DNA from 2 places in the Sphingomonas sp. S-NIH.Pt3_0716 genome. Region 2 is predicted to be linked to the other one. Evidence: riboswitches for the same ligand, from Rfam matches in the RefSeq annotation. Region 2 holds a riboswitch; the other holds the start of a gene.

Region 1 (4,505 bases), on a different contig from region 2:
GGCGCCGGCAATGATCTGGGTAGCCCGATCCCGATCGGCCAGGCGGCCGATCATGTCGCCGGCTTCTGCCTGCTCAACGACTGGTCGGCGCGCGACTTCCAGGCGTGGGAATATCAGCCGCTCGGGCCCTTCCTGGCCAAGAATTTCCATTCGACCATTTCACCCTGGGTGGTGACGCCCGAGGCGCTGGCGCCGTTCCGCATCGCCCAGCCGCCCCGGCCCGAAGGCGACCCGGCGCCGCTGCCTTACCTCAGCGATGCCGATGACCAGGCCCATGGCGCGCTGGCGCTGACCTTGGAAGTCTATCTCTCCACCCAGGCGATGCGCGACGCAGGCCAGCCGCCGATGCGGCTGAGCCAGGGGCCGGCGAGCAACATGTACTGGACCGTCAGCCAGATCGTCACCCATCATGCCTCCAATGGCTGCAACCTGATGCCCGGCGACTTGCTGGGCAGCGGCACCATCTCCGCCCCGACGCGCGAGGGCTATGGCAGCCTGATGGAAATCAGCAGTGGCGGCCGCGAGCCGATCAGCCTGCCATCGGGCGAGACGCGCTGCTTCCTGGAGGATGGCGACGAGGTGACATTACGCGCCACCGCGTCCGCCCCCGGCCATGTGTCGATCGGCTTTGGCGAATGCCGCGCGATGATCGTGCCGGCGCGATGAGCGACCTTATCCTTCATGGCTATTGGCGGTCGAGCGCGAGCTATCGCGTGCGGATCGCCCTTGGCCTGAAGGGCATCGACTATACACAGGTCACCCATGATCTGCGCAGCGGCGCGCAGCGCGCGCCCGATTATCGGGCGCTGGCGCCGCAGGGGCTGGTGCCCGCGCTGGTCGATGGCGACAGCGTGCTGACGCAGAGCGGCGCGATCCTGGAATGGATCGAGGCGCGCTGGCCGCAGCCGCCCTTGCTGCCCGCCGATCCCGGCGATGCCGCGATCGTCCGTGCCATGGCCGGCATCATTGCCTGCGACATTCATCCACTCGGCAATCTGCGCGTGTTGCAGGCGCTGCGGCAGGATTTTGGTGCCAGCGAGGATCAGGTCCGCGCCTGGATCGCCCGCTGGACCGGCGAGGGGCTGGCCGCGCTCGAAACATTGGTCGCGCGCCATGGTGGCACCCATGCCTTCGGCGACGCGCCCAGCTTCGCCGACTGCCATATCGTGCCCCAACTCTACAATGCCCGGCGCTTCGGCGTCGACCTGACGCCCTTTCCGCGGCTGTGCGCCGTGGACGCGGCGGCATGCGCGCTCCCCGCCTTTGCCGCCGCGCACCCCGATCGCCAGCCCGACGCGGACGCATGAGCGACGCCGACACGCGCCTGTTCGCGACGCCGGCGGGCGTGCGCCTGTGCCCGATCGACCAGATTGCCGACGGCAAGGCACGCAATTTCGTGCTGCAGATGCGCGCCGGCCGCTTCCATGGCTTTGCCGTGCGGGATGGTGACCAGGTCAGCGGCTTTGTCGATCAATGCCCCCATGCCTGCCTGCCGTTGGCGCAGCAGCTGGACGATTATCTGACCCCGGATGGCAGCCATATAAGATGCAGCTGGCACGGGGCCCTGTTTCGCCGCGACGATGGCGTCTGCGTCGGTGGGCCATGCGTCGGCCAGCGCATCGCGCCCTGGCCGCTCAGCATCGCCGATGGCTGGATTGTCACCGCTGCCCAAAGCGACTAGGAACCGGCCCAGGGACGGCGCTTCGCATCGTCCCGACATGATCGCGCCGGTGCCCCCACGGGGGCTTAAAATGGGAAGGCGGTGCGGATGCCATGGCATCCAAGTCCGCAGCTGTCCCTGCAACTGTGAGCGGCGAGCGTGATGAACAGCGCCCTCCCCAGCCGGGAGGGCAGCCACTGGGCCGGACGCTAAATCTTGCGAGGCCTGGGAAGGCCGTTCCTCCCGCTATGACCCGCAAGCCAGGAGACCTGCCGGCGTTTAGGTCGCTCTTGCTTTGGTCCAGGGGATGGCCGGGGCACGGTGTTCCGTCTGAGCGACAGGTTGGCGGCTGGAGCCGCGCGGTCACGCATCTGCGGGCGAACAAGCGCCCGTCCGCGATGCCGGCCGGCCGTGCGTGCGCGCCCGGTTCGCTCCCGCCCCGGTTGCTCCGGCGCGCGAGTATTTGTCATGGCCAACACTGCATCTGCCAAGATTCCGACCACCGTCATCACCGGCTTCCTGGGCGCGGGCAAGACCACGCTGATCCGCCATCTGCTGGAAAATGCGAAGGGGCGCCGCCTCGCCCTCATCATCAACGAATTTGGCGATGTCGGCGTCGACGGCGAACTGGTGAAGGGCTGCAACGACGCCGCCTGCCCCGAAGAGGATATTGTCGAACTGGCCAATGGCTGCATCTGCTGCACCGTGGCCGACGATTTCCTGCCGACCATGACCGCGCTGCTCGACCGGCCGAGCCCGCCCGACCATATCATCATCGAAACCTCGGGGCTGGCCCTGCCCAAGCCGCTGGTCAAGGCGTTCCAGTGGCCCGACATCCGCACCCGCGCCACGGTGGACGGCGTCGTCGCGCTGATCGACGCCGATGCGGTCGCCGCCGGCCGTTTTGCCACGGACGAGGCCGCTCTGGCCGCAGCGCGCGCCGCCGACCCCAATCTGGACCATGACAGCCCGTTGGAGGAATTGTTCGAGGATCAGCTCGCCTGCGCCGACATGGTGGTGCTGAACAAGAGCGACCTGGTCGATGCCGACACGCTGGCCGCGGTCGAGGCGCAGGTCGATGCCGAAACGCGGCCCGGCGTGAAGATCGTCCGCGCTGCCCATGGTGCGGTCGATATCGGCGCGCTGCTGGGCATCGTCGCGGCGGCGGAGGATGATCTCGACGCCCGGCCCTCGCACCATGAGGCGGAGGGCGAGGATCATGACCATGATGATTTCGACAGCTTCGTCGTCGGCGGCGATGCCGTTGTCGATCCCGACACGCTGGTGGAGGCGCTGTCCGCGCTGATCGCCACCCATGACGTGCTGCGCGTCAAGGGCATGGTCGCGGTCGCGGGCAAGCCGATGCGCCTCGTCGTGCAGGCGGTCGGCCCGCGCATCCAGCATTTCTTCGACCGCCCCTGGCAGCCGCAGGAAGCGCGCCGCACCCAGTTGGTGGTGATCGGCCAGAAGGGGCTGGACCGCGCCGCTATCGAGGCCGACATCCAGGCCGTGCTCGGCTGATGCATCTCCTGTCCGCCACGCCGGGAACGATCAGCGACGGCGAGGAGGCGATCGACCTCGACCAGCCGCCCGGCGACATCGTCATCCTGACCGTGGCGGACAGCGACCTGGCCTGTTTCGCCGCCGCCGCCGCGCGCCTGCCCGATGATGCGCCGAGCGTGCGGCTGGCCAATCTGCTACAGCTCAAACATCCCTATTCGGTTGATCTCTATGTCGAGAAGGTGATCGCCAAGGCGCGCTTCGTCTGCGTCATCCTGCTCGGCGGCAAGAGCTACTGGCCCTATGGCGTGGACGAGATTGCGCAGGTCGCGCGCGAACGCGGCATCGCCTTCGCCGCGATCGCCGACGGGCGCGAGGGCGATCCCGCGCTGGATCTGGCTTCCACCGTGCCGGCGGCGATGCGCGAGCAGCTGCGCGACTATCTGCGCCAGGGCGGCACCGCCAATGCGCTCTCCTTCCTGCGCTGCGCCGCGCGGCTGACCGGCGCGGATGCGGGCGAGCCCGACCATCCGCTGCCGATCGCCGACGCAGGCCTGTACCTGCCCGGCCATGACCGGCCGGGCGTGGCCGAATTGCGCGCAACCTGGGTCGAGGGGCGGCCGGTGGCGCTGCTGATCTTCTATCGCGCGCTGGTGGTGGCCGGCACGCTGAGCGCGGTCGATGCGATGGTCGCGGCGCTTGGCGCGCGCGGCTTCAATGTCGCCGCCGTGCATGTCCGCGCGCTACGCGAGCCGTTCGTGCGCGACTGGCTCGGCGGGCTGCTGGCCGACATCGCGCCCGACATCATCGTCAATGCGACCAGCTTCGCCGCCTCCTCTTCGTCCGAGCCGCGCGTGCCGGGCATATTGGAACAGGCCGACTGCCCGATCCTGCAGACCGCCTTTGCCGGGGTCGAGGAAGGCAGCTGGCGCGGGTCCGCCCGTGGCCTTGGCCCGCGCGACCTGGCGATGAATGTCGCCCTGCCCGAAGTGGACGGGCGCCTGTTCACTCGCGCCGTCGCCTTCAAGGCGGCCGAGCGGTTCGACGCGCGGACCCAGTGCGGCATCGTCGTGCCGCGCGTGGCACCCGACCGGGTCGCCTTCGTCGCCGATTTGGCGCGCAACTGGGCAGCGCTGCGCCGCACGCCGCCTGCCGAGCGCCGGATCGCATTGGTGCTGGCCAATTATCCCAATCGCGACGGGCGGATCGGCAATGGCGTCGGCCTCGACACGCCGGCCAGCGCCGCCGCGATCCTGCGCCGGCTGGGCGAGGCCGGCTATGCAATCGGCGACGCCCCACGCGACGGCGCTGCGCTGATGCGGCTGATGACCGGCGGCGTCACCAA
Region 2 (4,505 bases):
GCCCAGTCGATCTCCAGGTCGCCGCCCGGCAGGCTGACCGTCACCGGGCCGGCCATCAGCTTGCGGCGGATCGCCGCGACGGCGGTGGCGCAGGCGCCGGTGCCGCAGGCGCGGGTCAGGCCGGCGCCCCGTTCCCAGACGATCAGGCGCAGATGCTGCGGGCCGACGACCTGCGCGAAATTGACGTTCACGCGGGCGGGGAAGAGCGGGTCATGCTCGATCAGCGGGCCGAGGCGCTCGAAATCCACCGCGTCCAGATCCTCGACGAAGAAGATCACATGCGGGTTGCCGACATTGACGGCGGCCGGCGCGGGCAGGTCTTCCCAGCTGGCCGACATCGTCAGCGTGTCCATCGGATAGCCAAGCGGGATCGCGTCCCAGTCGAAGCGAGGCGCGCCCATGTCGACGCTGGCGCCGCCGTCCACGCTCTTGGCGTCGAGCAGCCCGGCCCTGGTCCGGATCAGCACATCCTTGCCAACGAACAGCGGCACGCAGCGGGTGGCGTTGCCGCAGGCTTCCACTTCCGAACCGTCGGAATTGAAGATGAGCATCGACACGTCGGCCTGATCGCCGGTCTCCGCATCGCCGATGACGATCAGCTGGTCGCAGCCGATGCCGGCATGGCGATCGGCAATGGCGCGGGCGCGCGCCTCCGTCATCGCGACCGGCGCCTGGCGCGCGTCGATCACGACGAAATCATTGCCCAGACCATGCATCTTGGAAAAGCGGCTCATCATGGCGCCGCATTTAGTGCGGGACGGGGCAAAAGACCAGCGGTCAGGCGTCTTGGCCGCCGATGATCGCGGCATAGGCGGCCGGATCGACATTGGCGCCGGAGATGACGAGGGCGGTGGCACCGTCGCTGGGCGGGGCGAGGCCGGCAAGCATGGCGGCGAGCGCGACCGCGCCGCCCGGTTCGACCACCAGCTTGAGCGTGGTGAAGGCGAAGCGCATCGCGTCGCGCACCTGATCGTCGCTGACGACCAGGCCGCCGGCGAGCAGGGCGTGGTTGATCGGGAAGGTCAGCGCGCCGGGGCTGGGCGCCAGCAGCGCGTCGCAGATGCTGCGCGCGTCGGGCGAGACGGTTTCGCGCATGCCGCTGGCGAGCGAGCGGGCAGTGTCGTCGAAGCCGGCGGGTTCGACCGCATAGACGCTGATGTCCGGGCGGGCGGCCTTGACCGCCGTCGCCGTGCCCGCGACCAGCCCGCCGCCACCGCAACAGACGAGAATCTGTGCGAGGTCGGCGCCGGCGGCCTGGGCCTGGTCGAGTATTTCGAGGCCGATCGTGCCCTGGCCGGCGATGATGAAGGGATCGTCGAAGGAGGGAACCAGCGTCGCGCCGCGTTCGGTGGCCAGGGCGGTGGCGATTTCCTCGCGGCTCTGGGTGAAGCGGTCATAGGGAACGACCTCTGCGCCGAGCGCGCGGGTGTTGGCGGTCTTGATCGCCGGGGCATCGGCCGGCATCACGATCGTGGCGGGAATGCCGAGCAGGCGGGCGGCAAAGGCGACGCCCTGAGCATGGTTGCCCGAGGACCAGGCGACGACGCCCGCTGCCCGTTCCGCAGCGTTCAACCGGGCGAGGCGGTTATAGGCGCCGCGGAACTTGAACGATCCGCTATGCTGGGCGCCCTCGAACTTCACCAGCACGCGCCGTCCGCACAGATCGTTGAGTGCGGCATTCTCGATCAGCGGGGTGCGGACCGCCGCCGGCGCGATCAGCCGCGCGGCATCGGCGACGTCGGCGGCAGTGATGGCCATCAAGGATAGATCTGGCGAATCGGTCATGTCGGCTCCTTGGGTCAGAGGCCCTTGCATAGCCGCCCGCCGGCGGCGCGCAACGATCCGCCGGGGCGATCCTGGCCCGCTTGGCAGGGCTTGTGCTTTGGCTTATGGGGGCCGCGCGCCGGGGCGGTCAAAAGCCCCGGACGCGCATGATCGCGCCGGTGCCCGCAAGGGCTGAAAACGGGAATGCGGTGCGGGGGGCGCAGCCCTTCCAAATCCGCGGCTGTCCCTGCAACTGTAAGCGGTGAGCGCGATGCGCAGGGTTCCCAAGCTCTTCAAAAGGGGAGGGCCGGAACCGGCCACTGGACCGATAGGTCCGGGAAGGCTGGCGCATCGTTGCCCTGACCCGCGAGCCAGGAGACCTGCCGGCGTCTGGTCGCTCTTGCCCTGGCCCAGGGGATGGCCATGGCGCGGTGTTTCCGTCGAGCGACGCCCATGGCGGCCGGGGCCGCATCGGTGCGTGGGGCGGGGCGCTGGCGTCTTCCCGATCCTCACGCAGCGACCGCTTGTGCGGACGCCCCGGTTCCAAATCGACGGACGCCGGGGGACGATAAAATGAAGACGTTGGGGATTTCGCTGATCGCGCTGCTGGCCGCTACGCCGGCACTGGCACAAGACGATGATATCGTCGTCACCGCTTCGGGCATCGCACAGCCGCGCGACGAGGTCGGCCAGGCGATCACGGTGATCGATGCCGACACGATCAGCACGCGCCAGGCGGTCGATGTCGTCGACCTGCTCGCCACCACGCCGGGCGTTCGCTTCAGCCGCAACGGCTCCACCGGCGGCGTGACCGGCGTGTCGCTGCGCGGGGCGGAGACGACTCAGACGCTGGTGCTGATCGACGGGGTCAAGGTCAACGACCCGAGCGGCATCGGCGACGGCTATGATTTCGGCCATCTGCTGACCGGCAATATTCGCCGGATCGAAGTGCTGCGCGGCTCCAACTCGGTGGTCTATGGCAGCCAGGCGATCGGCGGCGTGGTCAATGTGATGACCGGCGCGCCGAGCGAGGGTTTCGAGGTCAATGCCTCGGCCGATTATGGCTATAGCGACACGTTGAACGCGAAGGCCGATGTGTCGGGCACGCGCGGCGCGGTGTCGGGCGGCGTGGGCGTCGCCTATTTCAACACCGACGGCATTTCCTCGGTCGGCCGGTCGTTCGGCGGCGTCGAGAAGGATGGCTATGAGAATATCGCCACCAATGCCAAGCTGAAGATCGCCTTTTCCGACAGCCTGAGCCTCGACCTGCGCGGTTACTATATCCATGCCGATCTCGACTATGACAGCTTCTTCGGCGCGCCGGCCGACAGCAGCGACGTCAGCAAGCTGGACCAATATGTCGGCTATGCGGGGATCAACCTGGCGCTGCTCGACGGCAAGCTGACCAATCGGGCCGCCGTCACCTGGATGCGCAACGATCGCGACTATTATTTCGTGCGCGGTACCGACCCGGACTATGGCTATTCGGGCACCAATCTGCGCTTCGAATATGAGGGCGTCTATGCCCCGGTGGATCAGGCCAAGCTGATCTTCGGCTATGAGCATGAGCGGCCGGACTATGAGTATTTCGGCTTTGGCGACATAGCGAGCGCGAAGGCGAACATCGACAGCGTATATGCGCTGGCGGTGGTCAAGCCGCTTGCCGGCCTCGCCGTCACCGGCGGGCTGCGCCATGACGATCATAGCCAGTTCGGCGGCGCGACCACCTTTGGCGCGAACGCCAATTACACGCCGAACGCCGGCGCGACCAATATCCGCCTCTCCTATGGCGAGGGGTTCAAGGCGCCGTCGCTCTATCAGCTTTACGACACCTATAGCGGCAACAGCGCGCTGCGGCCGGAGCGGTCGAAAAGCTATGATATCGGCTTCGACCAGAGCCTGGACGGGGACAAGGCGGTGCTGTCGCTGACCGCCTTCCGGCGCGATACCCGTAACCAGATCAACTATGACTATGCGACCTACACCTATGGCAATCTGGACCGGACCCGCGCCAAGGGCGTGGAAGCGACGCTGACGCTGAAGCCGGTCGAGGCGCTGACGGTGGCGGCCTCCTACAGCTATGTCGATGCGCGCGACCGGTCGGGTGGGGCCACCGACGGCAATCGCCTGCCGCGCCGCGCCGCCAATGCGGTCAGTGTGTCGGCCGACTATCTCTGGGCCTTCGGCCTGTCGACCGGCGCGACCCTGACCATGGTCGGCGACAGCTATGACGACACGGCCAACACGCGCCGGCTCGACGGCTATGCGCTGGCCGGGCTGCGCGCGTCCTTCCCCGTGGGCGACCATCTGGAAGTCTATGGCCGGATCGACAATCTGTTCGATGCGGATTACGCCACGGCCTATGGCTATGGCACCTATGGCCGGTCGGCCTATGGCGGCGTGCGTGTCCGCTTCTAAGGGGCGGCGCGCATGAGCGGGCGGCGGCATCCTCTGTTGCTGCCGGGGCTGATCGCCCTGCTGCTGGTCGCGGCCATCGCGTCGGTCGCGCTGGGATCGGTGACGATCGCGCCGGCCCGCATCCTGACGGTGCTGGCGGGCGGCGGCGACATGGTGGCGCGGGCGATCGTCATCGACCTGCGCCTGCCGCGCATGGCGATCGGCCTGCTGGTCGGCGCGATGCTGGGCCTGTCGGGCGCGGCATTGCAGGGCTATCTGCGCAATCCGCTGGCCGAACCCGCCGTGCTGGGCGTGTCCAATGCGGCGGCGCTGGGGGCGGTGAT

Evidence for each region. A riboswitch is a leader RNA that binds a small molecule or an ion and turns the genes downstream of it on or off. The one in region 2 is predicted to bind cobalamin.
Region 1: it holds a riboswitch for cobalamin, as region 2 does, so the genes downstream of both, cobW (cobalamin biosynthesis protein CobW) here and BRX37_RS07820 (TonB-dependent receptor plug domain-containing protein) in region 2, are expected to answer to the same signal.

Annotation. Positions count from the first base shown of each region.
Region 1 is NZ_QLJK01000003.1:112,136-116,640, forward strand. It holds gene fahA (fumarylacetoacetase) at 1-666, shown strand, start outside; gene maiA (maleylacetoacetate isomerase) at 663-1,307, shown strand; gene BRX37_RS03260 (Rieske (2Fe-2S) protein) at 1,304-1,681, shown strand; cobalamin riboswitch at 1,712-1,951, shown strand; gene cobW (cobalamin biosynthesis protein CobW) at 2,129-3,181, shown strand; gene cobN (cobaltochelatase subunit CobN) at 3,181-4,505, shown strand, end outside.
Region 2 is NZ_QLJK01000007.1:181,335-185,839, reverse strand. It holds gene dapF (diaminopimelate epimerase) at 1-737, opposite strand, end outside; gene BRX37_RS07825 (threonine ammonia-lyase) at 778-1,785, opposite strand; cobalamin riboswitch at 1,925-2,166, shown strand; gene BRX37_RS07820 (TonB-dependent receptor plug domain-containing protein) at 2,338-4,182, shown strand; gene BRX37_RS07815 (FecCD family ABC transporter permease) at 4,195-4,505, shown strand, end outside.